Regions from separate parts of the Roseburia sp. AF22-2LB genome, predicted to be linked through region 2. Evidence: a T-box and tRNA genes for the amino acid it is inferred to sense, from the RefSeq annotation. Region 2 holds a T-box; the other regions hold tRNA genes.
What was found. The T-box of region 2 lies ahead of thrS (threonine--tRNA ligase). A T-box ahead of a tRNA ligase gene usually reads a tRNA of that ligase, here a tRNA-Thr.
Positions count from the first base shown of each region.

Region 1: it has a tRNA-Thr gene. The T-box ahead of thrS (threonine--tRNA ligase) is inferred to sense a tRNA for this amino acid. The anticodon was not compared.
Region 3: it has a tRNA-Thr gene. The T-box ahead of thrS (threonine--tRNA ligase) is inferred to sense a tRNA for this amino acid. The anticodon was not compared.
Region 4: it has a tRNA-Thr gene. The T-box ahead of thrS (threonine--tRNA ligase) is inferred to sense a tRNA for this amino acid. The anticodon was not compared.

Region 1 is NZ_QTWM01000010.1:40,878-44,656, forward strand. Features, by position in the region: gene DWX96_RS12785 (LytR/AlgR family response regulator transcription factor) at 192-935, shown strand; tRNA gene DWX96_RS12790 (tRNA-Thr) at 1,205-1,277, opposite strand; gene DWX96_RS12795 (YhgE/Pip domain-containing protein) at 1,345-3,486, opposite strand; gene DWX96_RS12800 (hypothetical protein) at 3,501-3,779, opposite strand, start outside.
Region 2 is NZ_QTWM01000014.1:99-3,877, forward strand. Features, by position in the region: gene DWX96_RS14850 (hypothetical protein) at 1-256, opposite strand, end outside; gene DWX96_RS13705 (SEC-C metal-binding domain-containing protein) at 448-948, shown strand; T-box leader at 1,042-1,244, shown strand; gene thrS (threonine--tRNA ligase) at 1,321-3,282, shown strand; gene DWX96_RS13715 (DUF1540 domain-containing protein) at 3,506-3,779, shown strand, end outside.
Region 3 is NZ_QTWM01000006.1:32,693-36,471, forward strand. Features, by position in the region: gene DWX96_RS09590 (hypothetical protein) at 1-25, opposite strand, end outside; gene DWX96_RS09595 (DHH family phosphoesterase) at 32-1,006, opposite strand; gene DWX96_RS09600 (hypothetical protein) at 1,033-1,473, opposite strand; tRNA gene DWX96_RS09605 (tRNA-Thr) at 1,702-1,774, shown strand; gene DWX96_RS09610 (helix-turn-helix domain-containing protein) at 1,937-2,476, shown strand; gene potA (spermidine/putrescine ABC transporter ATP-binding protein) at 2,486-3,559, shown strand; gene DWX96_RS09620 (ABC transporter permease) at 3,552-3,779, shown strand, end outside.
Region 4 is NZ_QTWM01000010.1:8,724-12,502, forward strand. Features, by position in the region: gene DWX96_RS12660 (hypothetical protein) at 1-349, opposite strand, end outside; gene DWX96_RS12665 (metallophosphoesterase family protein) at 380-1,093, opposite strand; tRNA gene DWX96_RS12670 (tRNA-Thr) at 1,578-1,650, opposite strand; gene DWX96_RS12675 (hypothetical protein) at 1,751-2,413, opposite strand; gene DWX96_RS12680 (helix-turn-helix transcriptional regulator) at 2,496-2,813, opposite strand; gene DWX96_RS12685 (AAA family ATPase) at 2,845-3,779, opposite strand, start outside.

The DNA.
Region 1 (3,779 bases), on a different contig from region 2:
TTTTTTATTTCTATTTCTTTTGTTCACACAGTTTCTATCTTAAGAAAACGCTTAAAATTTTGCAACCAATTCTTCCAAATTGTGATTTTATCTTCCTGATTGTCGATAAAAAATGATTTTTATTTTCTTTCAATATGTTATACTTGTTTCGTATCCGGTGTTTTTTACTTTTTATATACAGGAGAATAATTATGCTGATTTACTTATGCGAAGATTCTGAAAGCGATGCCTTACGGCTGAAACATCATCTGAATACATATGCCACGAAACATCATTGTAATATGGAGATTCTACTTTTTTCTTCGGGCGAAGAGATGATTCAATATTATAAGGAAGAAAAGCGTTATCCGGTTCTGCTGTTTTTAGATATCTATATGAATAACCAGGATGGTGTGGAAACAGCACGTATCCTTCGTTCACTGGGCTATGAAGGTGGCATTATTTTCACCACTTCTTCTACGGAACATGCCATGGCAAGCTATGAGGTAAATGCTCTTTACTATCTGCAAAAGCCTTACTCACACACAGATTTTCTCAATGCCATGAGCCGCTGCGATACGCTTTTAGAGGAATCCAATGAAGTATTTACCTTTTCTGTCCGTAGGAAGGAATATTCTCTTCCTTACTCAGATATTCTCTTTTTTGAAACCGGGCAGCACAATGTCCTGCTGCACGCTATATCAGAGACTTTTACGATTCCCGGAAACCTGACACAGCTTACCGAGGACTTTGCCTCTGTTGCCTGTTTTCTTCCGGTTGGCCGCAGCTATCTGGTAAACCTAAACCATGTCACTGGAATTCTGCAGCACGACCTTATTATGGAAGACCACTCCATTGTGCAGATTCCTTTTCGTAAACGTGACGAGGTAAGCAAGGCCGTTAATAGCTGGTTTGCAAAGCTTGAGAAAGAGCCAACTCCTCCCGGCTTATCCTAAGTCCAGATATTTCCCATGTTTCCAATGTACTCCTATTGCGAAAATGTTACAGACTTGTTACAATTCATTTGTACTTAGCTAAGACATGATTTCAAAGAAAATAAGGAGGACGAAACTATGTGTTTTAATTTCAATAGCTGTTCCGAGTTATTTAACACAATCTGCAAATTATTCAGACTCGGATGTTAATATGTTTTATGCGATTTGCATAATCACCAAAAAGGCTGTAACCCTTGAAAAATCAAGGATTACAGCCTTTTTTCTAGTTAAGCTGGCAACGGGAATCGGACCCGTGACCTCCGCACTACCAATGCGACGCTCTACCGACTGAGCCATGCCAGCAATTCTGTCGGAACTAATCCCGACTTGTAATACTATACTATAGAGAGCTATGATTGTCAATACTTTTCTACAGCATAATGTCAGATTTTTCTTTGCTATGCTCAATCTTCATATTTAACTTCCGGAACGGAATTGCAATTACAAGTCCAATCAGAAGTGAGATTATAATATAGATGCCCAAGATGCCGAGGCATTTCCAATAAGTCATTCCATACATACCACCAATGGTCTCTCGCAGGGCATCCATTCCATAAGGGAATGGGAAGAAACGGTAAATCCGCTGATAGATTGCCGGCAGTACTTCGATTGGGAAGGAACCGCCTGCTCCTGCTACCTGGATAACCATAATGACTACCGCCAAAGCCTCTCCGACATTTTCAAAGGCTACCGTTAATGCGTACATAAATAAGGTAAATACAAAGCTGCAGCATGCGCAGGCAAGCCAGAATAAGAACGGGTTATGGCATTGTATCTTAATATAAAATAAATCTCCCAGTGCAGTAATCAATGCCTGCACCTGTCCAATCAGGAAGAATGTAATATATCTTCCAAAGAATTTCTGGTAAGGTTTTGCATCCGGTATTTTCTCATCCGGAAGTACCTTTACATGAATGATTGCCACCAGAATCAACGCACCTACCCACAATGCCAGTACTGTATAGAACGGTGACATTGCCGAACCATAATTGGAAATCGGATAAATCTCTTTCGTCTCCATATTGACCGGAGAAGATAAGAAATCTCCTAACAAAGTCGGGTCGGTCTCTAAGATTTTCATCAAAGCCTGATACTGGTCACTGATTTCCAGAGCACTGAGACTTGTAATCACACTGTCAAGTCCGGTCTTCATTTCCTGTGCTGCTGCCAGTGAATCACTTAAGCTTTCATTTCCCTTATCGAGGGTTTCACTATAAGCATCCAACACTTCCGATACTTCATCAAAATCTCCATCGACACCATTTAAAATTGCCTGTGTCTGATTCAGCGACCCCTGCATGGACTGAATGGTTGTCTCCAGCTGACCTTTTACCGAATAGTCAAACGTATCTTTTAAAGCTTTTATTTCGGTCTTACAGGAAGTTATTTCGGTAGATATTTCAGTGTTTAAAGTATCCTTTGCAGTATTTAAATCTGTGACATTATTCTGGACACTGTTTAAATCTGCTTCAATTTTATCTAACTGTGCTTCGATTTCTGCAATCTGACCGGAAACACTTTCATCATCCTTCCAGTCTGCCACACTGTTTTCAAATAACTGGCGGATCAGCGGCATCATATTAATTGCGCTCTGCAATCCGCCGAAAGATAAATCACCATAGTCATCCAACTGATCTAAGGCATTCTGTATCAGCGTATTGATGTTGTCAAGGCTGTCGGCTGCTGTATTAAGATTTGCTGAAATAACCTCAGCCAAAGCACTGGCATTAAGGCTGCCGGAATTCAATGCTCCCTGCATGGTATTTACCGTATTCGAACCATCATCTACCATCGTATTCAGATTCGGCAGCATAACCTGTGTCGTATCAATCAGGCTGGATGCCGAATTGGTAATGCTGACAAAAGAATTCAGCAATGCAATATAGCCGTCCAAATCTCCGCTTAAATCATTAAGCTGTGTCAGGAAAAGATTCATCATAGAGCCGGAATCCATTCCATTTTCTACCATGACATCATTTACCTTTAACATGACTTCTGCCAGAGTGCTGACAAAGGTTGCATTAACCTGCTCCTGTACTGCCGTTTTTGCCTTGGATGTAATCTTTGGTGCAATGGCATTTTTCTTCTCATTTTCATAATAAATAATCTGCGGATTCTGTACTTCTCCGTTAAGGAAGCTTATCATTTTCTCGGAGAAATCCTCCGGAATAATCAGTGCCGCATAATATTCACTGCTGTATACACCGTCGGTTGCTTCATCCATGGTATCAGTAAACTGCCAGCCCATAGTCTGATTGGCTTTCAGGGCATCAATGACGCTGTCTCCGATATTTAAAGACAGACCTCCCATGTCAATTCCCTCATCTGCGGAATATACTGCTATCTTAAGATTTGATGTAGATTCCGGTCCATACGGGTCCCAGTTGGACAATATATTAAACCATGCGTACAGTGACGGAATAATAGAAAGACCTATTACAATAACCACTGCTACCACATTTGTGCTGACTCTCTTAAAATCCCGGTAAAAGATTCTAAAAATATTTTTCATGTGTTATCCCTCTGCTACTCCTTTGTGCTATCCGTTAAAAGTTCCTGCTCTGCCGTCTGAAGTACGGTACGAATCCGTTCTTCTACCTGGGCAATTCCATCGCCAATCAGTGCATCTCTCTCCTGTTGCTCCCGGTTAGAAATCTCATTTAATTTTTCCTGTAATTTATAGTCCGAATATTCTACGAAAATTAAATATCCTGCCAGAATAAACAGCGATACAATCCACAGAATCAAAAATACAATTTTTGAGCTTTCTGTCCAGAATAACAATGCCAGGAAAATCAGTGGAAT
Region 2 (3,779 bases):
CGGAAGCATCCTGCCCGGAAGCTTCTTTTTTGATGGAATCCAAATCTTCTCTTAAAGAGTAATGATTCTTAAGTAAGCGGTATACCATGGTATAAGCCCAGATGAGAACCGGGACAACCACAGTGGCATAGATGGAAGCCTTAAGACAGTTTGTGGCAAAATCGCTTCCAATCAATGCAAAAACAAGAGTGGAAACATAGAGGGCAACTAAGAGTACAACACCGATAATTGCAAGAATCTGTTTTGTCTTTTTCATATATGACCTCAACTTTCTTTGATGACCTGTTTTTAGAAAAAAGCAATATACATTATTTTAACATTTGACAGCGGATAGTCAATCAGAAAATGTAAAGTTGCAGAGGATAAATACTTGAAAAAAGCACAAAATATGCTATACTGAAACAAGCGTTATACGACTAAATATGGATTAAAGGATGGATATGAACAATGGCATTATTAGAAGAATGGCAGAAGATTGCTTATGATCAGCAGGCAGATAGAGGAAAATTACAGAAGTTCTGGCAGAGATATTTTATGTTAGAGAAGGGCGTATATGAGAAGCTTTTAACAAACCCGGATGAGAAGGTAGAAGGAACTGTAAAAGAGCTGGCAGAGAAATACGACCTCAGCATTATGGATATGACTGGATTCTTAGATGGAATCAATGACAGCCTGGTAACACCAAACCCAATTGATACTATGGAAGAGGATACCAAGGTAAGCCTTGCATTCGATAAAGAAAAATTATACAAGAACATGGTAGATGCCAAAGCTGACTGGCTCTATGAATTACCACAGTGGGATGAAATTTTTGATGCAGATACCAAGAGAAAGCTTTATTTAGAACAGAAGAAATCCGGCACTGTTGTAGTTGGAAAGAAAGTTGGAAGAAATGATCCGTGTCCTTGTGGAAGTGGAAAGAAATATAAATTCTGCTGCGGAAGATAAGAATAAAATATTTTGGAAAACATTTGGAAAATATTTCGCAGAAAAACTCTTTACATAGCAGAAAAAAGAGTATACAATAGCTTTTGTCAAAAGGACAAAACAAAGAAGAGACGAGTAGCATGACAGGAAGTCAAAGAGAGGAATACATCTGGTGAGAGTATTCTGATGGAGTGTAATGTGAAGACCAGCTCTGAGTGACCCCAATCCGGTCCGGTGATTCCGTTATCATCAGAATGAGCGGTTGTACGATAAGTACAGCAAGCAGGGTGGAACCACGATAGAGTATCGTCCCTGATGCATAAATTTTATGCATCAGGGATTTTTTACTTTGCAGTTATTAATACCAATATAATAAGAAAAGGAGACTTGAACATGAAAATCACATTAAAAGATGGCTCAGTAAAAGAGTACAGTGAAGCAAAATCAGTCTATGATATTGCAGCAGATATCAGCGAAGGCCTTGCAAGAGTTGCATGCGCCGGTGAAGTAGACGGAGAAGTGGTGGATTTACGAACCGTTCTTGACAAGGACTGCAATTTAAATATTATAACAGCAAGTGATGAAGAAGGATTAAAGGTAATCCGCCATACTGCATCCCATGTACTGGCTCAGGCGGTAAAGAAATTATTTCCGGATGCCAAGATTACGATCGGACCGGCAATTGAAGATGGATTCTATTATGATTTTGATCATGCCCCATTTTCAAGAGAAGACCTCGATAATCTGGAAGCAGAGATGAAGAAGATTATCAAGGAAGGTCATGAATTAAAACGATTCACACTTCCAAGAGAGGAAGCAATCAAATTCATGCAGGAACGTAATGAGCCATACAAAGTAGAACTGATTGAAGAATTACCAGAGGGAGAAGAAATTTCTTTCTATGACCAGGGCGGCTTCGTAGATTTATGTGCTGGCCCACATCTGATGACAACCAAGGGCGTAAAGGCATTTAAGCTGACATCATCTTCCATGGCATATTGGAGAGGTAATTCTGACAAAGCAAGATTACAGAGAATTTATGGTACTGCTTTTAATAAGAAGGAAGAGTTAAAAGAATACTTAGAGAAATTAGAAGATGCCAAACGCCGTGACCATAACAAACTTGGCCGTGAAATGGGATTATTTACCACTGTTGACGTTATCGGACAGGGACTTCCTTTATTTACACCGAAGGGAACCAAGATGATTATGAAACTGCAGCGTTGGATAGAAGACTTAGAGGATAAAGAGTGGGGTTATGTACGTACCAGAACTCCGCTGATGGCAAAGAGCGACCTCTATAAGATTTCCGGACACTGGGATCACTACATGGATGGAATGTTCATTTTAAATAAGGACAGCGACGACAAAGAGACAATGGCACTGCGTCCGATGACCTGTCCATTCCAGTATTATGTATACATGAATGAACAGCACTCTTACAGAGATCTGCCATATCGGATGTCAGAGACTTCTACATTGTTCCGGAATGAGGACTCCGGAGAGATGCATGGACTTACCCGTGTCAGACAGTTTACTATTACAGAGGCACATATTATTCTTTGCCCGGAACAGGCGGAAGAAGAACTTACCAGATGTACTGAACTTTGCCATTATGTAATGACTACACTTGGTATCGATGGAGATGTTACTTACCGTCTGTCCAAATGGGATCCGAACAACAAAGAAAAATATCTGGGCGACGAAGCATATTGGAACAGTACCCAGCAGTATCTGCGTGATGTTATGGATAAGAATGGCATCAAGTATACAGAAGCAGATGGGGAAGCTGCATTCTACGGACCAAAGATTGATATTCAGGCAAAGAATGTATATGGAAAAGAAGATACCATGGTTACCATCCAGCTTGACTGTGCAAGTGCAGAGAAGTTTGGCATGTACTATATCGATGAGAAGGGTGAGAAAGTACTTCCTTGGATTATCCATCGTACATCCATGGGATGTTATGAGCGTACCCTTGCATGGCTGATTGAACATTATGCAGGAAAATTCCCAACCTGGCTTTGCCCGGAACAGGTAAGAGTATTGCCGATTTCTGAAAAATATGCAGACTATGCAGAGCAGGTAAGAAAAGAATTAGCAGCTCATGATGTAGATGTAACGGTTGATAACCGTTCTGAGAAAATCGGATTCAAGATTCGTGAAGCAAGACTGGATAAGCTGCCGTACATGCTGGTAGTTGGTCAGCAGGAGGCAGAGGACGGAACCGTATCCGTAAGAAGCCGTTTTGCAGGAGATGAAGGTGTAAAACCTTTAGGAGAATTCATTGATGCAATCTGCGAAGAGATTCGTACAAAGGAAATCCGTAAGGAAGAAGTTGCAGAAGAAAAATAAAAATGCAATAAAATCTAATTTTTAATTTTATAATTTATATGGATTCAAAAAGACTGTTGCTGGCAATTTGCACCGGACAACAGTCTTTTTTGCTTTACAGGAAAGCAGCCGCCGCAGGCACGAGAATGTGTCAAGGTACATTCTTTTTTACATGAAGTTGGTAACATAAAAAGATTTCCTTTGGAGATACTAAACATGTAACGAAAGAAAGGAGATGATTTTTGTGACAGAATTAAAATGTTCTGTAAGAAGCTGCAGTTTCCAGAAAGATGATTGCTGTTGCCGTGGAAATATTACGGTAGAGGGTGCACATGCAAACCGCAATAGCGAGACAAGCTGTGGAAGTTTTGAAGAGAAGAAAAACTGTGGATGTGCCAATTCGACCGGTAAACCGCCTAAGATGAGCGATGTTACCTGTGAGGCAGTAAACTGTAAATTCAATGAAGGAAGAAAATGTCATGCAAAAGACATCCAGGTAGCCGGAACGAATGCCTGTA
Region 3 (3,779 bases), on a different contig from region 2:
TTATCTTCACCTGATTTTCTGCCATGGTATCTTACCTTCCTTCTTCTGCCTTGATCTGCTCTAAGAACAGCATTTCTAATTTATAATCCCGGTCCGGTTCCAACTTTTCCATATTCTTCTTTGGAATGAAACCGCCAGCCATTGCCGGATGTCCGCCACCATTTCCATAATCTGCTAATGCCTTTGCTACAACTCTTCCGGCATCTACATGATTTAATGCACTACGGACAGAAAACTTAATGCCGTCAGAACGGATTGCATAAATCACGGAAATATTAACTACATCAAGAGATAAAATAAAGTCTGAAATAATTGCAATCAGCGCATCCGGACAATCAAACGGAATCGATGCAAATCCCACATCATCATAAATGTGGATATTATCGATTGCCGCACCATATGCCTTTAAATCAGAAAACTCCATTACATTTACATACATGGACTTTAACTCTTCCACATCTGCCATTGGATAGATGTATGCAAACATATCCACATCAAGCTTTGTTGTACCACGGACAAAGTCATCCGTATCCATCTTGATGCCATATGCCAGTGCTGCCGCCACATCCCGGCTCATTGGTGTATTGGTAAGATAAAAATACTCTGCAATCATTGTGGCACAGGCTCCCACACGGCGCACATCTTTATAAGCATATTCACAGGCAATTACTGTCGGATGATGGTCAATACATGCCACCTCATCCCCGATAAAATCGGTCAGATTCGCATTATATTTCTGGGAGTCTACGGTAACAATATAGTCCTCTTTCTTCATATCATCCAAATCTTCTTTAGACAAAATATCAATATGAAATGTGTCAAACATCTTTCTTGTACTCAGGCGTTCAATCTTACCATCATAACAGATATCTGCTTTAATCCCATGGTAATTTAAAAAATGCTGTAAGCCAAAGGCACTGGCAATCGCATCCGGATCTGGAAAATTATGTGTCTGAATATAAGTTCTGTGTCCTCTTAATAACTCTACTAATTGTAAGGGATCCATGTTTTATCTCCTGGTATGATTTCTTCTTATTTTAATATAGAAAGCGGATTATTTTCCTTCTGGAATTTCAATGCAAACAAAGCTGCCCCATAGCATAAAATTCCAATCAGCATAAATATTACTTTACCGGAAATTATTCCAACGACAATCTCTGCTGCTGCAACAATTCCATGCAGCCAGACAGGAAGGTTATGCAGACATGCAGCAAGTCCCGCTTCAATCAACACTACAATACATACGCTCACTACCGGAATCTTCCATACCAGTATACCCAGTACAATTTCCAATACGGCAAAAACCACAAATACACATAACATAATCAGCGCGCTGTTTTCCTTTAATTCTGCAATCGTAAACTGACTGTTCTTCTTTGCATAATTTTTCTTTGCGCTGTTGATTTTCTTCTTCATATTCTTCTTACTGTCCTCAGTTTTCTTTCCCCCTGAAACAAATTCCTTCACTTCCATGAAAAAAACTTCCTCCTTGTAATGATTTCCCTTTTCATAAGCCGGTTCATCTTTCTCCGGTTCTTACACATCTACGCCCATTATACCAAGTAACCTTTGAAAGAACAACTTTTTTCAAAAAAACATTGCAAATTTATTTTTTTCTATATATAATATTATAGTATGATTTTAATAAATAAAGGGTTGTCTGAGGAAAATATTTTATTTCGCATATAACCAGATTATTCTGCTTCCGTGGCTCAGTTGGTAGAGCGGCGCATTCGTAATGCGTAGGTCAGGGGTTCGAGTCCCCTCGGGAGCTTTTTTTGTTGTCTAAAAATAATCTAAAAATAGTATTGACATTTCTCTTTCAATTTCTCATAATACTCCTTAGTGAGTTTATTATTATTAAACTTCAAATACATTATTAGCTTCATTTTGTAAAAACTATGTAAAATCACTTTTCATGGAAAGGAAGTACAAAATGGATATTGGAAATAAAATCAAGGAGCTGCGGATTCTCTACGGTCTCACCCAGCAGGAACTGGCTGACCGTCTGGAATTATCCAAAGGATTTATCTCCCAGTTAGAGCGTAATCTTACATCTCCTTCCGTGGGTACACTTTTAGATATTATCCAGTGTCTCGGCACTACGCCGGCAGAATTTTTTGCAGATGATGAACCTGCACAGCTTGTCTTTAAAAATGAAGATTATTTTGAAAAAGAAGATGCGGAACACAGGAGCTTAATCGAATGGATGGTTCCCGGTGCCCAGAAAGATATGATGGAACCGGTACGTCTGACGCTGAAGCCCGGCGGCACATCAGACATCTATCTTCCACATGAGGGAGAAGAATTCGGCTATGTACTTAAGGGCTCCATTAAAATCATATATGGTACCCGTACTTATACTGCAAGACAGGGGGAGTCTTTTTATCTTAAGTCCAATAAAAAGCACCATATCGAAAATACCGGAAGGAAAGATGCCGTTCTTATCTGGGTTACAAACCCGCCAAGTTTTTAGGAGGTTATGATGGGCAAGAAATTAATACAATTAGAAAATATTACCAAAACTTATGACGGAAATATGATTTTGGATGACTTAAATCTTTATGTAAAGGAAAACGAATTCTTAACACTGCTGGGACCTTCCGGCTGTGGAAAGACTACTACCCTGCGTCTTATCGGTGGTTTTGAGACACCGGACACCGGACGTATTATTTTTGATGGAAAAGATATTACTTCTCTTCCGCCAAATGAGCGTAAATTAAATACCGTATTCCAGAAATACGCACTTTTTACCCATATGAGCATTGCAGAAAATATTGCTTTTGGGTTAAAAATCAGCAAGAAAAGCAAGGCTTATATTCAGGATAAAATCAAATATGCCTTAAAGCTTGTAAACTTAGACGGTTATGAAAACCGCAGCATTGATTCCTTAAGCGGTGGCCAGCAGCAACGTATTGCCATTGCCCGTGCCATTGTAAATGAACCAAAGGTGCTCCTTTTAGACGAGCCTTTGGGTGCACTGGATTTAAAAATGCGTCAGGACATGCAGTACGAACTGATTCGTCTGAAAAATGAACTTGGCATTACTTTTATCTATGTTACCCACGACCAGGAAGAAGCCCTTACCATGTCAGACACCATTGCTGTCATGAATCAGGGCTATATCCAGCAGATTGGTACTCCGGAAGATATTTATAATGAGCCGGAAAATGCATTCGTTGCCGACTTTATCGGAGACAGCAATATCATTGACGGTATCATGATTGAGGATAAATTAGTCAGCTTCTTAGGCATCAAGCACGAATGTGTCGACACCGGTTTTGGTAATAATAAACCGGTAGACGTAGTCATCCGCCCGGAAGATATTGAGATTGTAGAAGCCGGCACCGGTTTTATGGATGGTGATATTACTTCTGTTATCTTCAAGGGTGTCCACTACGAAATCGAAATTATGGCTGGCGGATATGAATGGCTTGTTCATACCACCAAATATTTCGAAACCGGAAGCCATGTGGGAATGAAGGTAATTCCTTTCAATATCCAGATTATGCATAAACCGGAATCCAGTGACGAAAAGGCGGTGGAACTCGATGCATAATGCCAGAAAAAGACTTTTAGCCGGACCTTATCTGGTCTGGATTATTGGATTTACTGTACTTCCGATTCTGATGATATTATATTACGCATTCACCAACAGTGACGGTGGTTTTACCTGGGCAAATATTGCTGCAATTGCAGACCCGGTACATATAAAAGCACTCCTGCTTTCCTTAAAGCTTGGTATCTTATGTACGGTTGTCTGTCTCCTGCTCTCCTAC
Region 4 (3,779 bases), on a different contig from region 2:
ATATCATTTTGTCTAGAATGCAATTCCACTCCTCATGGCAGGTATCATTTACAAGAATTCCATTTTCATTGGTATAGTTTTCTCCCAAATATCCTGGTGAACCCGTTCTTGTATCTTTCAGTGTTTGCAGCATATCCGGAATAAGCGTCTGAAGAAAAGAAAACATCTCCCAAACATCACAATCACAATAGCCCCTTGTAATACGCTGTTTACTCCACTTTACGCATTTAAAAAAATGTTTTATTTTTGCCAAGATTTTGCTTTTCTTTCCGAGACCTGACATAGCAAAATCATATTTATTCCATATATTTATTGGATCTCTTACTTCATAGCTTTTGCTTCTTCTCATTCCAATCCATCACTTTCTATTTTTCAATGCTTATTGATAATCTAGTTTTCTATGTAGAAACTCCTCTATATCCTCAAACATTATCTGAACCTTATCTCTTACCCTTGATGTATGATAATGCCCAGCATACCACCATTTGTAATCCAGCTTCTTTTCAATCTCTCCGAGCCACAGCTCTGTTGATTCATCCACTGTACTCTGATCAATCATTGAAAGAAACAAATCCACCGGTCGATAATCATACGGAACAGTATGTGATAGGACCACATCAACATTCCAGTCATTATTACTAAGTTGCTTTTCTACATACGCTTTTATCTCATCTGACGGTTGCTCATCTTCAAACCAATTGTAGCCTTTGCTTAACCTATAAAATTTATCAACACTATATGCCCCACCAATTACAATTGTTTTCATGCCCGCTATATCATATATTTCTCCATCCTTTGCAAAGAGAATATTTGGATATGCTTCTTCAACCCATACTTTTCCGCCATTCCACTCCTGCAGCTTGTATTCTACAATAGTTGTTGGTCTTCGCTCATGATTTCCATGAATACAGAATAACGTAATCGGTAGATTTGCTACTTTTTCTTTGTTCCTTCTGTCCCTGGAATCTCCATTATAATTTAGGCCCACATCACCTAATATAATCATGATATCTTCTTGGGAAGTCTCCATTCTTTCACAGGATCGAACTATGCGGTTCATATCACCATGAGTATCTCCTGTTATGTAAATCATAGCTTTCACCTTCTATTCTTCTCCCAATCTTGAATTCTCTCTAGCATAATGTCATCCTCCACATAGAACAATTGATTTTCTAGCACAATGTTACAAACCAACTGTCCAAATCTTAAATCCAGATATTTTTCCTATAATTTCCTGAATTCATCAATCATTGGCTCTATTCTACTGATTTCTCTTGCCATTTCTTAATTCCTCCCTAAATCATCCCTAACTTAAAATGGAGCCATAGCTTACGCCATGACTCCACCATTAAATATTTGCCCACATTGCAGCCATGTGGATATTCCTCAGTCAACTGGCTTAACACTTTAACCATCTTCATGGATTTCAGCATATCTCTATGCCTAAATCAATGTTTTTATTTTACCTAAAACAATTCAATCATTTAAAAGTTTACAATTCACAATTAAATGTTCAAATAAGACACAAAACCGTTAAAATTGGAGATGATTATCAGTCATCGCTGTTAAACCAATGTTTTCAAAGATAGGATTCGAACCTACAACTTCACGATTACAAATCATGTGCGCTACCCATTGCGCTACTTTGTATATTGGTAACCCAATTTTCGCTGAATTGGTATACTTATCTTGTAACGTAACCCTGTTACGGGAAGCCAGATTTAGGATTTTCGCAATGCAGGCAAATACTTTATGCTATTTCAATCAAAGTAGTCGCATTAGACACTTTAATCTGAGTATCTAATTCCTTTAAAAGTGTATTGTTCTTTTCCTCCAGGCTCTCTATCTTTTTCTTGATATCAAGCGGATCCACAAGTTCTGTTGTGTTTTCCTTCACATATGCATCCACGACTCCAAGGGGCTTATCGTCTTTTGTTTTACTGTCTTTTCCGAGAATGCTAAGGCGCATGCTCTCAGCAGTATTCTGAAGCTGACTGTTCTTAAGATCACATGTGCGCACACGCTCGTTATACTCATCCTGCATTTTAGACTTAAGGATTCCTTCAAAATCAGCTTCTCCATCGTATGTTCCTAGTCCACGAAGTCTGCTTCGAAGCGAAATAGCTCCAGCAACTGTGAATTTTCCATATGATGTTGTGATTTCTGTTTCAGCATTGGATGCAACAATAGCTGCGTCAATTTTCTGGAATCGTTCAATCAAATCAACAATCTGCTGATATGACGACTCCGCTTCTTTCGCATATTCATCCTTGCCAATGCGCTTTGAATATACTTTATCCTCATTTGGCTTTATGGTATCCACAAAACTTGCTTTGTCAATTTTATCTGATATCTTCTTTACTAGTAGGTCTCTTTCGTCAAGAGCCTGTGTTACTAACATCTTTTCGCTCATAAAAAATCCTCCCTTAAAACTATCTCTTAATATAATTCTAAGGGAGGATTCATGTAATGTCATTGAACTTGTAGTTCAAAAATTATGCTGCATTTAATTCTCTCATTTTCTTATAGTAGGTATAAACTCTTCTCTCCTGATCCGTAAGACATGCATCCATTTGACTTTTTGTTCTTCCAGCATTTCCGCAAACAATTGAATCCATAGGAACTTGAAGCATTTTGCTAATTGCATACAGATTATCGACTGTTGGCATACTAACGCCATCCAACCATCGATAAACACTCTGCACACATCCAAACCCTAAATATTCTTGAATATCTTTTGGTTTTACTCCTCTCATATCCATAATTCTTCGAAGATTAACACCTGTTTCTTTTTTATTAATTGTTGGAAACATACTATCGCCTCCTTTGCACTAAATTCTTGTTCTACTCAGTTCTTACACATACTTTCTTCCCCGAAAAAGCAATTCCAAACTTCAAGATTTCCGTAATTCCATCCTCTTTCATTTCAGAATCGTATCGCAACTCACCAATTTGCTTTAATGCTTCATTAGACCATTTTTCAAGCTCAACATCGCTTAATTTTTCTTTCCACTTTAATTCCAAAATAATACCAGGATACCTTTTTTCTCTTGGAATTAAAGAAACATCAAATCTGCCATCTCCAGATTCTCGGTTCGATTTAATCTTATACTGATTATCCATTAATGCTATTAATCCTAGCATCAAACCATGATAAAATCCTTCAGCTCCACCATCGAAGAAGCTAATTGATTTATCCATATATTCCCCAATAGCGCTCTGCAACTTCTTGTAATCATTGGCATAAAGACTTTCTGCAATCTTATTTGCTGTAGTCCTTGTAATTGCTCCAGTTTGCAAGAAATGTGACAAGATTTCACTCTTATATACAGCTGCAATCTCTCTATTTGGAATTGATACTTCACATAAATATGAACCATCTGCTTGCAGTTCCTTTTTAGGAGTTTTCAAATAGCCAGCAACCAACAATAAGCTATAAATATTTGCTGGATCCTCCGCAATCGATCTATACACCACATTTTGATCAATTCTTGCAACTACTCTTTCTCCTTGCAAAAGGTCATATAATCTTTCTGTAATATCATCTGTAGCCACTCTTAGTACATCATCAAGGATTTCATTTTTTCCTGTATTTACCCAATATGCTTGAGGAAGGCATCCCTTGGAAATATAGTTGATTACAGACCATGGATTATATATTTCTTCGCTGCCAAACAAATATCCATCGTACCAGTCTTTAAGTTCCTCCTCTTTATCTGATACTCCATAGTAACTGAGCATTGCTTTCACTTCAGATTCTGTAAATCCAAAAAAGCTAT